Regions from separate parts of the Halanaerobium sp. genome, predicted to be linked through region 1. Evidence: riboswitches for the same ligand, from Rfam matches in the RefSeq annotation. Region 1 holds a riboswitch; the other holds the start of a gene.
The links. Region 1 has a riboswitch for fluoride ahead of CI949_RS10770 (cation:proton antiporter). Riboswitches for the same ligand answer to the same signal wherever they lie in the genome.
Positions count from the first base shown of each region.

Region 2: it holds a riboswitch for fluoride, as region 1 does, so the genes downstream of both, crcB (fluoride efflux transporter CrcB) here and CI949_RS10770 (cation:proton antiporter) in region 1, are expected to answer to the same signal.

Region 1 is NZ_QBLR01000096.1:27-10,919, forward strand. Features, by position in the region: gene carA (glutamine-hydrolyzing carbamoyl-phosphate synthase small subunit) at 134-1,207, opposite strand; gene CI949_RS10745 (NADH-dependent [FeFe] hydrogenase, group A6) at 1,532-3,244, opposite strand; gene CI949_RS10750 (NADH-quinone oxidoreductase subunit F) at 3,237-4,469, opposite strand; gene nuoE (NADH-quinone oxidoreductase subunit NuoE) at 4,528-4,959, opposite strand; gene CI949_RS10760 (permease) at 5,195-5,740, opposite strand; gene CI949_RS10765 (permease) at 5,793-6,269, opposite strand; gene CI949_RS10770 (cation:proton antiporter) at 6,391-7,581, opposite strand; fluoride riboswitch at 7,701-7,771, opposite strand; gene CI949_RS10775 (alanine--glyoxylate aminotransferase family protein) at 7,763-8,899, opposite strand; gene CI949_RS10780 (alpha amylase N-terminal ig-like domain-containing protein) at 9,051-10,893, opposite strand, start outside.
Region 2 is NZ_QBLR01000277.1:257-4,559, forward strand. Features, by position in the region: partial or broken gene nuoF (NADH-quinone oxidoreductase subunit NuoF) at 1-1,527, opposite strand, end outside; gene CI949_RS17280 (NAD(P)H-dependent oxidoreductase subunit E) at 1,520-2,029, opposite strand; gene CI949_RS17285 (DUF190 domain-containing protein) at 2,204-2,539, opposite strand; gene crcB (fluoride efflux transporter CrcB) at 2,574-2,948, opposite strand; fluoride riboswitch at 3,046-3,113, opposite strand; gene CI949_RS17295 (alanine--glyoxylate aminotransferase family protein) at 3,105-4,241, opposite strand.

The DNA of each region.
Region 1 (10,893 bases):
CAGCTGCCTGCCCAATAATAATCGGTCCTGAACCAATAACCATTACTTTATTAATATCTTTTCTTTTAGGCATCTTATCCTCCTTAGATTTTTTGAAATATATTTGGGAATATTTTCTAAGTACCCGGTACCATCAGCGCATCAATTCAACAAATTGATCAAATAGATAGTGAGAGTCTTCTGGTCCCGGTGAAGCTTCTGGATGATACTGAACAGAAAAAGCTGGATATTTCTGATGTCTAAAGCCTTCAACTGTCTGATCGTTTACATTGATATGAGTCAATTCCAAATCCAGCTCAGCCAGCGATTCTTCTTTAATGGCAAAACCATGATTTTGTGAAGTAATATAAACTCGATTTGTACTCAGGTCTTTAACCGGATGGTTGGCACCTCGATGGCCAAATTTAAGTTTGTAGGTTTCTGCACCACAGGCTCTACCCAAAAGCTGATGTCCGAGGCAGATTCCAAAGATTGGAACTTCTCCTAATAGTTCAGCAATTGTTTCTGCTACATAGTCGGCAGCTTCCGGGTCACCGGGGCCATTTGAAACCATTACACCATCAGGACTATAATCTAATATTTTCTTAACTGAAGTGCTGGCCGGTACCATGATTACCTCACAATTCCTCGCAAGCAGTGAATTTTTAATATTATCTTTGGCTCCACAGTCAACTAAAACTACTCGATATTTGTTCCCTGCCCCATATTTTTCGACTTCTTTGCGGCTGACCTGAGATACTAAATCTCTACCGGAAAGCCCGGGTGCCTTTTTTGCTTTCTCTATCAATTCTTTATCACTTGAATTGTCAGTAGTTATAATACCGCGCATTGTTCCCTCTCGCCGCAAAATTTTAGTCAGGGCTCTGGTATCTATACCATTAATTGCTGTAATTCCATTTTCTTTTAAATATCTTTCCAGTTTCTTCTTTAAACGCCAGTTTTCTGGTTCTTCAGCAAACTCTTTAACGATAAATCCATTGACATGAGATTTAAATGACTCAAAGTCATCTTCATTAATGCCATAATTTCCTATTAAAGGATAGGTCATACAGACAATTTCTCCCTTATAAGAGGGATCAGTAAGAATCTCCTGGTAACCAGTCATGCTGGTATTGAAAACTATTTCGCCTGCACTTTCTTTTTCCGCACCAAAAAGTTCACCTGTAAAAATACTCCCTTCTTCTAGAACAAGTTTTGCTTTTTTCATTTAACTACCTCCACTTTTTGTTTGCTAAAAACATTAGCTTAATTCCAACAGTATAATTTACTACTTTACTACTTTAAGTTGTTTTTTAAGTAATTTACTAAAGTTTATTGATAAAAATAAAACCTTCTCCCCAGAAAGTATGGTTTGAAGGTTAAAATTGACATAGTAAGGCTAAATTTCTGGAGTCATCCCAGAATTTCTCAACTTACATTTCTACCTTTGCCAGCCTCTCTGGACTGATTTAAAAGGATAAGCTATTTTGTTATTATTGTGATTTAGTTTAACATTAAATTTAAAAACTGTCAACAAATATCCATGGATACATTAAATTTTCCTGGCCTTATATTTAGTATGCAGCAGCCTATGAGCTTTTTCACTGCCTGGCTTTTCTAAATAATTGTCGTAAAGCTTTTTAATATAGGGATTTTCATGAGATTTGCGCAGCTTTTTCTCCTTATCTATTCTATAAATTGCCTGCTGTCTCTTTTCTAATACATTATCAGCACAGGAAATTGGCTGACCTCCTCCACCCATACAGCCACCAGGACAGGCCATAAATTCTACAAAATCAAATTCTTCGCCCTCTTTAATCATTTCCATTACTCTGCGTGCATTACCAAGACCATGAGCAACTGCGGCTTTTAATTTCAGTTCTCCAATCTCTACTTCAGCTTTTTTTATTCCCTCTAACCCCCTTACACTATCAAAATCTATATTTTCTAACTCCTGCCCCGTAATTAATTCAGTTGCTGTTCTAAGAGCTGCCTCCATAACTCCACCTGTAGTACCGAAAATATCTGCTGCTCCGGAGGAAACTCCCAGCAGTTCATCATACTCACTTTCTTCCAGGTTAAGAAAATCAATTCCAGCTGATTTGATCATTGCAGCCAGTTCTCTGGTTGTCAAAACATAATCCACATCTCCAGCCATCTCGTCTCTTTTAGCTTCAAATTTTTTAGCTGTACAGGGCATTACTGAAACAACAACAATGTCTTCCGGATCTATTCCAGCTTCTTTAGCATAATAAGTTTTTGCTAAAGCTCCAAACATCTGCTGCGGTGATTTAGCAGATGAAAGATTATCTAAATATTCAGGGTAGAAATGCTCGATAAATTTAATCCACCCCGGACTGCAGGAGGTAAACAAAGGCAGTTTACCACCACTATTTATTCTTTCAATTAACTCTGTTCCCTCCTCCATAATAGTTAAATCAGCAGTAAAATTAGTATCGAAAACTGCATCAAAACCTAGTCTTTTCAAAGCTGTGACCAGCTGGCCGGTAGAAATATCTCCCGCCTGATTGGAAAAAGGTTCCGAAATTGCTACCCTAACTGCCGGAGCTGTCTGTACCACTACATGTTTTGTCTGATCACTTAGAATGTCTAAAACAATATCTTTCTGATAAAGCTCATGTAAGGCACCTGTAGGACAGGAAAGTATACACTGACCACAGTTAGTACATTCTACATTACCCATTCCTCTATTTTTAAAAGTTGTAACAACTGTTTCCGGGCCCCTATTTGCTGTAGTGAAAATTCCTATTCCCTGAACTTCTTCACATTTTCTTATACAGCGGTTACAGCTGATACATTTTTCAGGTTCTCTAATAATTGAATAGCTAGAATTATCAATACCTTCTCCTCTTTTAATTGGATCCAGCCTCATCTTAGATACTCCAATATCTTCAGCAATATTTTTTAGTTCACAATTATTGGCCCGACTGCAGGTTAAACAATTAAGCTGACAGTCAATATTATGAGTCGCAATTATTAATTCAAATAAATTTTTTCTCAAGTTCCTTACTTTTTTAGAATGAGTCTTAATTTCCATACCAGCCTGAATATCAGTTGCACAGGCAGGCTTAAGCAGCTCTTCTCCCTCAATCTCAACTACACATAATCTGCAGCCACCATAAATTGAAAGCCCTTCTTCATAACAGAGGGTTGGTATATTTATCTTAGCTTTCTTTGCTGCATCTAAAATACTCATCTTTTCTTTTAGCTCCATCTCAATTCCATCAATTACTGCCTTAAGCATAAATCTTACCTCCAATCTTTAACTCTTGTCCATAGTTTTCGATAACTGAGCTAATAAAGTTAAGTGAGGACTGACCCAAGCCACAGCGGGCTGCCAGCCTGATTGTATTACCAATATCGGAAATCAATTCGGCATCGATTTTCTGCCCACTATTTTTAAATTCTTTTAATATTTTATTGATCTGCCTATTCCCTTCACGACAGGGAAAACAGGTACCACAGGTTTCATCCATATAAAATCTAGACACATTTAACATCAAATCTAAGAGATCATGTTTTTTACTGACTGCAATTACTGCACCTGAGCCAAGACTGCTCCCCCTCTTTTCAAAAGCCTGATAACTATAGGGAAAGTCTAAATCTTTTGCTGTAATTAGGGCGGTTGAAATCCCACCAGGTATAACAAACTTTAAATTTTCTCCCGCTTTAATACCTCCGGCTAAATCATAAATAATTTCCTGGAGAGTAATTTTCCCAAATTCAACCTCATACAAACCAGGTTTATTTAGATCTCCACTTAAACACAGCAGTTTTGTGCCGCGGCTGCCTTCAATTCCTAGATTTGCAAATTCTTCAGAATCAGGATTTAAGACTTCTGCAGCACAGCATAAACTTTCTACATTATTGACAACTGTTGGCTGACTAAACAGGCCTTCCTGAATTGGATAAGGCGGTTTGATCCGGGAGCGTCCTCTTTTTCCCTCAATAGAATTCAATAATGAAGTTTCATCACCACATACATAGGCCCCAGCTCCCCTGACCAGCTTTATCTCTAATTTGAAATTACTATCAAATATCTTACTATCTAAAATTTTGTTTTTCCTGGCAGCTGCAATTATTTCAGTAAAGACTTCAATTGCTCTTGTATATTCACCCCGGATATAGATATAGGCCTTATCTGCACCGATAGCAAAAGCTGCAAGCATAATTCCTTCTAAAACTTTAAGCGGTCTCTCTTCTAATAAATATCTATCTTTAAAAGTACCCGGCTCACCCTCATCTGCATTACAGACAAGAAATTTTTCTTCTCCTTCAACCTCAGAAGCCAACTGCCATTTGAGTCCTGTCGGAAAAGCTGCACCACCCCGGCCCTTAAGTTCAGAATCTTTGATTTTTTGAATAGTCTCTTTCCGTCCCATTCGAAGAGCATTTTTTATTGATTTAAAATCATAATCCAGGATATTGAGTAATTTATCTCCTTTAAGATATAATTTTTCAGAAACCATAATCTCTCTCCTTTCAGAGATGCTTATTTTGAACACTTATCCAAACAAAATATTTAAATTAGATACAGCCACCTAAAATTTCAAGAGCCTTATTTCCATCTATTTTTGTGTAAATTTTATTATTCACCATCATTACAGGTCCTTCTCCACAGTGGCCCAGGCATTCAACGACTTCAAGTGTAAACTTTTTATCTTTTGTGGTCTGATGACTTTCCAAATTTAGATATGATTTTACTGCTTTCAAAACAGATTCTGACTGATTAAGATGGCAGGATATGCTGTCACAAATTCTAATTATATATTTTCCCGTTGGTTCAGTATAAAACATTGAGTAAAATGAAATAACACCATAGATATTTGCTCTCGGCAGCTGATACTTTTCTGCCAGTTCTTTAATTACAGTTTCTGGAATATAACCATAGGTACTTTGAACTTCGTGTAACTTTTCTAATAAACTGTCCTGATAAAATAATGATCTGGCTTTAGACACAGGAAACCAACTCCTTTTGTGATAATTTTAACTAATTTGGCTATATTTTTGTGAATTTTCAGTCTTTTGAGGGCGAGAAAACCTTATATTTATCCTAAGTTAATAATATCACACCTCGACTATTTTAATCAAATGTTAATAACTAGAGTAAATATAAAAATATTGAATTTATACTAAGTTCTTGATATAAAAAAGTCAGGAAATTTATCCTGACTCTTATTCAAGCTAATATTTATCATTCAGCTCCAGTAAATTCAGAAGTATCTATGATCTTTTCCATCAAAAGACCAATTATAAAGATTGAAATAAGTGTAAATATAAACCGCAGAATTGAAAATTTAAGACCTACAAATTGAATTTCTACTCCCAGTTGAGGTACTTTTAGTGAAGCCCAAACCCCTAAAAAAATTATCACATTGGAGAGACTTGCTTTTTTTCGCAGAAGTTCTGCAGCAATTGGAAAAGCGACATACATTGGTCCTGTTGGTAGTGTTCCTAAAAATACTGCTAAAAATTTACCCTGAAATGAGGAATTATGCCCCAGATATTTCTCTACCATTGACGTTGGTACCCAGCGATCAGCGAGCCCCATGATTACTAAAACAGCTGGAAAAACAAAAATCATCTCTTTTAAATAGCGGGACGACATCGAAATAGCTGCGGGAAAGCGATCTGGAAATATATATCTAAAAGCTGCCAGTACTATTCCCCAGAAAATTATAGTCTTAATTGTCTTTTTAATATTTTGATTAAATTTTTGTTGTTTTTTTTCAGCCGCCATTTTTTCCTGTTTATTTTTTTGTTTTGATTCTCTAAATTATTTGCTGCTGCCATTAAATAAACACCCCAATCATAAAAGCAATTATCACTGCAAAAATTAAAGCCAGTCCATTCCGATAAATTGTTATCTTTTTACCTAATTCTTTTAATTCAACTGGTATTGTCACAAAACCAACCATCGTTAAAGTAGTAATAAAAGCTGCTACCGGTGTATAAGATGCCCCTGCATCAATTAAAGAGCCTGCTAAAGGTAAGGCTATCAGACTTGGAATCATCATAACTGCTCCAAATAATGCTGCTCCCCCAACCTGTATCAAAGAAAAATCTCCTCCTAAAAATTCTTTAATTAACTCCGGCGGTAAAAATGAAAAAATAATACCAATTACTGCAACCAAAGAAATAAGCTGAGGAGCCAGGCCTAATCCTTTTGAAACTGCAATTTTTAACGCCTGTTTTGATTTTTCTTTATCTTTAATCAATGAAAATAGAACTAAAACTAAAGCAGATATATTAATCACTGCTGCTATCATAATTTAACCTCCTGCTGACACCTATTAACAATATTTTATCTTATAAAATTATTATAATCAAATGTTCAAAAACAGTCAGTGAGGCAAATCACAAATCTGCAACTTTATTTTTTAAATTTAATTAAGTATTAGGATTACCACTCAACCAGTGTCTACCCGCAGTTTTAATAGCTGCAGCGCCCAGAGGTGCTGTTACCACAATCGATAATACAGCCAGTGCTAAAATTAATTCTCCAGAAGCTACTCCAGCAGCCAGCGGAATTGCACCAATTGCCGCCTGAACTGTTGCTTTTGGTGTATAGGCAAGCACACAAAAACCCCGCTCTTTTAAATTAAGTTCTGTCCCCATCAGAGAAATTAAAACACCGACCGATCTGGCAGTAAGACCAACTGCAATGATGATTAAACCTAAAAGTCCTGATTCAAATGCAAGCTGAATATTAACTTCAGCTCCTATTAAAACAAATAACATTAGTTCTGCAAAAACCCAGATTTTATTGAATTTAGAAGAAAGTCTTTTCCCTAAAACTGAATAACGCTCCTGAATCACAAACCCAATTACCATTATTCCAAGCAGAGTAGCAATCGGAATAATTCCTTCTAAAAAATGTTCCAGGGAGTTCATTAAAATACCAAAACTTAAAATCAAAAGTGCTTTTTTAGTATCACGAATATGATATTTTTTAAAAATATAGATTAAAAATAAGGCGATTACTGTGCCCAAAATTATTCCTAAAAATATGGCTAAAGGTACATTTAATATCTGTCTATAAATATTAATCTGCTGCCCGCCATAAATACTTAAAAAGGCTGAAAATATAGTAATTGCAACTACATCATCAACCGAAGCACCTGTCAAAACAAGTGTTGGAACTCCTTTGGCTGCCCCCTTCCCCTGTTCGATTAAGGACAACATCTGAGGAACCACTACTGCTGGTGAAACTGCAGCAATGATAAAAGCCAGAATTCCTGCTTCAATGAACTCGAAATTGAGCAGATAAACAGCAGCTATTATTACTGCTGCACCTTCCATTAAACCAGGAATGAAACTCAACTTAACTGCAGGTACTCCTACTTTTTTTAGTGTTTCTTTTTCTATCCCCAGACCAGCTCTAATCAAAATCACTATTAAGGCAATCATCCTCAAATCTGAAGAAATATTTAAGATATCCTGACTGATTAAATCAAAACCATAAGGCCCCAGTAAAATACCAATTAAAAGCATTCCCAGTAAAGCAGGAAGTTTTAAGCGATCAAAAAATCTCCCAAATAATAAAGCAAATAGAATAATTAATGCTAAACTTAAAGCCAAAGTAATCTCTCCTTGATTGTGAATTTTTTCTCCTGTACCAGGTACAAAACGGCCGTTTTGTACCTGGTACCAACGAATAAGAAATAAAAAAAGGCTCCCATCCAGATAGGGAAATCCCTAACTAGATAGGAGCCATCAACTGTCATCATCTAACAGTGGTTAAAGGGGGTGCTCCATCCCCTTAATTCATTTCATTTACAAAAATTTTATGTAGTTCTACATTTAGATCAAAGCCAAGCTCTCTTAAACTATGATCAAATGCTTTTAAAGTTCGATAAAGTTTGTCTTCATAACAATTTTCTCCCATATGACCAATCCGAATTAATTTATCTTCGAATTCTCCCAGTGAAGCTGCAATCATTACATTATGACTTTCTGTCATCAGCTGATTTAATTCCTGATAGCTTATCCCCTCAGGTATTTCTATCGCTGTTACTGTGTCAGAATAACCATTTTCTGCATATAAACTTAGATTGGATTCTTTTATAGCACTTCTTACTGCACCGGCAATTTTACTGTGGCGCTGAAAAACTTCTTTATCTGCCAGCCATTTATTTAAAGCAGCATCCAGAGCATAAATATCACTAATTGCCTGAGTATAGGGGAAATATTTTTCCTCATACCAGTTCTGCCAGAGTTGAAGATTGGTATAATAACCTCTAACAGCTGTTTCACGATTATTAACTGCTTCCCAGGCTGCATCACTAACGCTCATAAATGTAAGTCCTGGTGGTACCGATAAACATTTTTGAGAACCACCAAGTATAATATCAATCCCCCATTCATCAACTTCAATAGGTACACCACCAATTGCAGAAACAGAATCTACAACTGATAAAATATTATTTTTATTTAATAAATTAGTAATTTCTTCTGCATTATTTATTACCCCAGTAGGAGTTTCACAGTGAACAAAGGTAGCAAATTTAAAATCATTTTCTTCTGCCAACTTTGCTTCTAATTTATCTATATCAATCTCTTGCTTATATGGGAATTCCCACCTTGTAACATCTGCACCATAAAGATCAGCAAAATCTGCAAAACCTCTGCCAAAGATTCCATTATCCAGGACCAGAACCCTATCCCCTGGTTCAATTAAAGAAGCACAGGCAGATTCAAGACCTAAAATTCCCTCCCCACTCATAATAATCACATCATTTTTTGTCTTCAATACCTGCTGCAGTTTTGAGCTGACATCAAGGTAAAAATCAAAAAATTCAGGATCAAGATCTGGGTTGGTAATTTTGCGGCTCATTGCCCGTCTAACCTCTTCGCTGACCTCAGTTGGGCCGGGTGTCATTATTAATAAATCACTCACAAAAATCACTCCCACAATTTTACGGTCTAATATAGATTTTATAACTTTTTATAGGAGATTGTCAAGCTAATTGTTGAAAGAGACTGCACTTAATTTTGTGATTTAAAGTGATTATCGTTAAATAAACAGTACAGCCTCTTTTTTTGAACTATTAATTAATTTTTAGGATTTCAGTAGAATAACCTTCTAATTTTAGTCTTAACTCTTCTGAATCAGATTGATGTTCTTTTCCAGACAGTAAATCTATAGCCCGCACTTCATTTTTAAGCTTTAAATTTATCTCTTTAGCTGTTTGGGATGTATTTAAAACTGTATATATTTTACCATTTTCATCTTCTCGTTTTACAATCACGACTTTTGGTTCACTATCTACAGCTTCAAATTGGACTCCTGCTGTTCGTAAAACCTTATTTTCTTTTCGTATTTTGGCTAATTTGCTGTAATATTGATATAGCTCCTGATCAGGACTATTTCCATTTGGTCTTTCTTCCCAGAGCATTGTACGGCGTGTATCCGGGTCTGAAGCGCCACTTAAGCCAACTTCAGTTCCGTAATAGACCATTGGAGCCCCTGGATAGGTAAACTGGAGAGCTGCAGCCATTTTAAGCTTTTCTTTATTACCCCCAGAGCTGTATAAAAATCTTTCCGTATCATGACTGTCAATTAAATTCTGAAGACTGAAAACAGCCTGAGTTGGATAATCTAAATTTGGTTCATTAATTCTATTAATAAAATCCTGAGCATCTATTCTTTCTTCAGCGATAAATGCAAGGACTGCCTCTCTAAAGCGGTAATTCATAACAGCATCAAATTCATCACCCTGCAGATACTGAGCAGCATTATTCCAAATTTCACCTGTTATATAGGCAGCTGGATTTATTTCTTTAACAAAATTTCTCCACTCCTGCCAGAATTCCGGGTGTCTGGCTTTAACGTCATTTGCAACATCAAGCCTCCAGCCGTCAATTCCATCACTGGGATCTCCATCACCATTAGGATCCATCCATTTTTCTGTAATTTTATAAATATAATCTTTTACTTCGGGATTATCTAAATTCAGAACCGGATGATTTCCATAGCCTGCCCAGCCTTGATAATTTGGCTCTATGTTTTCAGTGCGCTGCTCATATAATGTGGTCACTGGATAATCTTCAATATAAAACCAGTCACTATATTCTGAGTCTTTTCCGTTTTCTACCACATCCTCAAAGGCAAAAAACTCAAAACCACTGTGGTTAAAAACTGCATCCAGTACAATTTTAATTCCATTTTGATGTGCGTTTTTTATAAACTTCTCAAAATAAGCTTCAGAAGCTTCAAAATCTCCCTTTACTGCCAGATTATCATCTATTTTTCCATAATCAGCTGTATTGTAGCGGTGATTTGCAGTTGCTTCGAAAACTGGATTAAAATAAATTGCATTAATGCCGAGCTCTTTTAAATAATTAAATTTCTGCTCAACTCCCTGCAGGTCACCACCATAGAAAACATGCCAGCCTGATTTAGGGTGAATTGATGGATCTAAATCAGTAAAATTATCTGGGTTAAGCTGATGACTCTCACTCTCTTTAATTCCCTGATACCATTCTGGAACTATATTTTTATATCTTTGTTCGTTGCTTTTATAGGTTTCAATTAATTCTGGATCATTAGCTGGATTTCCATTATAAAATCTATCAGGGAAAATTTGATAAAAAACAGCATCCTGCACCCATTTTGGAGTTTTAAAGCTCTCTACTTCAGAAGGATCATAGAAAAAATATTTTAAGTTATTAAACCCGCTGCCATTTTGATGATAAAGCAGCTCGGAATCAGCATCTTTAATTAAAAAAGTATACTCCAGAGCTTCATCCAAATTGTTGAGCGAAACTGTCCAGTAATCAATTTTATTATCTGCACTGTAATGACTCATCTGTTTTTGGTTTCTCTCAGTACCAATTTTGGTCATTAAAGCTACAGTTTCTACATCATTTTTTCTGGTTTCCAGCCTGATC
Region 2 (4,303 bases), on a different contig from region 1:
ACAGAAAGAAGAGTCTTTGACTACTTCTCCCATTTCTATAAGTAAATCTAAATCCTGCTTTTCACCACGGCCTTCACTGATTTTTTCTAGAACTTCAAGCATTCTTGTTGTCCCAATTCTACAGGATGTACACTGACCACATGATTCGTCTTTACAGAAATCAATAAAATATTTTGCTAAATCAACCATACAGGTCTGAGTGTCCATTACTATTAAACCTCCAGATCCCATTATTGTTCCTAACTCTTTAAGTGAATCGTAATCAATTGGAACATTCAAATGTTCTATTGGAATACATCCACCAGAAGGTCCACCTGTTTGGGCTGCTTTGAATTCTGCATCATTCTCAAGTCCACCACAAATATCAAATATTATTTCACCTGGAGTAGTTCCCATTGGAACTTCTACCAAACCATTCTTTTTTATTTTTCCAGCTAGAGCAAAAACTTTAGTACCTGGGCTTGCTTCTGTTCCAATTTTTTTAAACCATTCACTGCCTTTACGTATTATTTCAGGAACATTAGCTAAAGTCTCAACATTGTTAATAACTGTTGCTTTTTCAAATAAACCCGATTCACTTGGGAATGGTGGTTTAGAACGCGGTTCTCCTCTTTTTCCTTCAATAGAGGCAATCAGTGCAGTTTCTTCTCCACAAACAAAGGCACCTGCCCCTAATCTAATATTAACTCTAAAATCAAAGCCACTATCTAAAATATTTTCTCCAAGTAACCCCATTCCTTCTGCTGATTTAATTGCTTTTTTTAATCTTTTAATTGCCAATGGATATTCTGCCCGACAATAAATATATCCTCTCGAAGCTCCAATGGCATAAGCTGCTAATGCCATTCCCTCCAAAAGTCTGTGGGGATCACCTTCTAAGATACTTCTATCCATAAAAGCACCTGGATCACCTTCATCAGCATTACAAATCAAATATTTTTCCTGAGTACTATTGTTAGCTGCAAGTTCCCATTTTAATCCAGTTGAAAAACCTGCACCACCTCTACCTCTCAATTTTGCATTCTTAATAATTTCTATTACTTCATTTGGACTAAAACTTTTTAAAGCTTTAGCAAGTCCAAGATAACCATGATTTGCAATTGCCTCTTCAATATTTTCTGGATTAATATTTCCACAATTTTTGAGTACAATTCTTTTTTGTTTGCTAAAAAAATCACTATTTTGATCAATTAGCCAACGATTTATGATATTTCTTTCCCCTAAATGTGTTTTTAAAATTTCTCTAGTTTTTTCTGGGTTTAAATTACCATATATATATCGCTCATTATTAGTTCGAATTTCCATAATTGGCTCTTCAGCACAAATACCCAAACAACCAGTTATAGAAATTTCTATATCTTTTAAATTTAATTTTTTTATTTCTTTTTGTGCTGTTTTAAGTATTTCCTCTGCCCCAGCTGCAATTCCACAGGTACCCATACCAATAATTATTCTATCTTTTTTTATACCAGAATATTTATCAAATAAGCCCTTTTGGATTTCTTCTAATTCTTCTATTTTAAGCATTTCCTTCCTCCTTTATTTTACCATTTAAATAATTTTCAATAATTTTTACTGCTTTTTCTGGGTTAAGTAATCCATATGCTTTACCATTTACAGTCATTACTGGAGAAAGCCCACAAGCACCTAAACATCGGACAACATTTAATGACACTTTACCATCTTCTGTTGTCTGACCTGATTTAATCCCATATTTGTCTTCAATTTTTTTAATAATATCTTGAGAACCTTTAACATAACAGGCAGTACCTTTACAAAGAGAAACTTGAAACTCACCTTTAGAATATTCTGAAAAATGATTATAAAATGAGACTACACTATTTACCCGTCCAGGTGCCAAATTTAAATGATCAGCAATGATTTTTTGAGCTTCTTTTGGTAAATAACCTATTAACTCTTGAGCTTCATGCAAAACCTCAATTAATTCATAATTATGACCCGAATATTTTTTTAATTTATTTTTTAGTTCGGCTTCATATTCATGTGATTCTTTTAAATTTAAAGACATAATACTCCTCCTTTGTGAATTATGTAACTTTTATTTGTATAAAAATATCTTTTTATGTCGATTTAAATATATTTATGTCTAAATATATTTTAACATATTATTTTGAATTTTAAAAATATTATTTTGGAAATAAATCAAGAAATTATGTCAATAATATTAATATCTATTCAATATTTATTTTTCTGCTTCATATTTTATCACTTCCACATTTTCAATTGTAACTAGTCCCTCTTTGACCATTTCTTTAACTTTGGGTAATATATTCTCTATCTTTTCTTCTGTATCAATTGTTTCAATTACGAGCGGCAAATCTTCTGAAAGCTGTAAAATATGAGAAGATTTAATACGACTATTTAAACCAAAACCTTCAATACCTCTAAAAACTGTTGCTCCAGCCATATCATTTTCTTTGAACATTTTGATCAATTCATGATATAGAGGTTTTTTAGCCCACTTGTCAGTTTCGCCAATATAAATACGAAGAATTTTTCCCTTACCGTTTATCTGCATCATTATCCCCTTTCTTTATAAATGAATTTTAAAGCTAAATAAGTTTAGCCAGTTTAATTCCTAAAAATACTAAAATAAGACCCAAAAATAAATTTGAGAAGATATTAACTAAAGCAAAAAAATACCTTTCATCTTCAAACAACATTATAGTTTCAAAACCAAAAGTAGAAAAGGTGGTTAAAGCACCTAAAAAACCAGTTGTTATAGCTGTCCTGTATAGAGGATTCAATGTGCTTTTATCTAAAAAATATGTAATCAAAAACCCGAGCAAAAATGAACCTACTAAATTAACGGCTAAAGTACCATATGGAAAAATACTGCTATATTTGTTTGCAATCCATTTTGAGATACTGTATCTTCCTATAGCACCAAAAAAACCTCCTAAACCAATATAAAGGATATTAAACAAAACTTATCACCCTATTCTTATATTTTTTTAAAAATTTAAATTTTAGTTTTTAATAACCTTACAAATAAAAAAGCTCCTATCTTAATAGAGTTATCCCTATAAGATAGGAGCCATCATCTGTTAAATCAACAGTAATTAAAGGGGAGCTCCATCCCCTTAGTCCATTTTATTTATAAAAACTTTATGTAATTCAATATTTAAATTAAAACCAAGTTCTCTTAAACTGTGATCAAAGGCTTTTAAAGTTCTATATAACTTCTCTTCATAACAATTTTCTCCCATATGTCCAATCCGGATCAATTTATCTTCAAACTCTCCTAATGAACCTGCAATCATAACATTATGACTTTCTGTCATCAGCTGATTTAGCTCCTGATAATTTATTGAATCAGGAATTTCTATAGCTGTAACTGTATCAGAATGACCATTTTCAGCAAATAAATTAAGATTTGATTCAGCAATAGCTTTTCTAACTGCCTCTGCAATTTTATTGTGTCTTGCAAAAATTTCTTGATCCTCTAACCATTTATCTAAGGCTGCATTCAAAGCATAAATATCACTTATTGCCTGAGTATAAGGAAAATATTTTTCTTCATACCAGTTCTGCCAGAGCTGCAAATTGGTATAATAACCTCTAACTGGAGTTTCTCTATTATTTACTGCATCCCAGGCAGCATCACTAACACTCATAAAAGTGAGCCCCGGAGGCACTGATAGGCACTTTTGCGAACCTCCCAAAATAATGTCAATTCCCCATTCATCAACTTCAATTGGAACTCCACCAATCGCAGAAACTGAATCAACAATAGATAAAATATTATGTTCATTTAATAATTTAGTAATTTCACCAATATTATTTATAATTCCAGTAGGAGTTTCACAGTGAACAAAGGTTGCAAATTTAAAATCATTTTCAGCCGCCAACTTTTCAGCCAATTCATTGGTATCAATTTCTTCATTATATGGAAATTCCCATTTAGTAACCTCAGCTCCATATAAATCAGCAAAATCTGCAAATCCTCTACCAAAGATTCCATTATCTAAAACTAAAACCTTATCTCCCGGTTCAATTAAGGAAGCACAGGCAGATTCAAGTCCTAAAATTCCCTCCCCACTCATAATAATCACATCATTTTTGGTTTTTATTACCTGCTGTAATTTAGAACTAACATCAAGGTAAAAATCAAAAAAATCAGGATCAAGATCGGGATTGGTAATTTTTTGACTCATTGCGCGCCTAACTTCTTCACTGACCTCAGTAGGACCGGGTGTCATAATTAATAAATCACTCACAAAAATCACTCCCACAATTTTACGGTCTAATATAGATTTTATAACTTTTTATGGGAGATTGT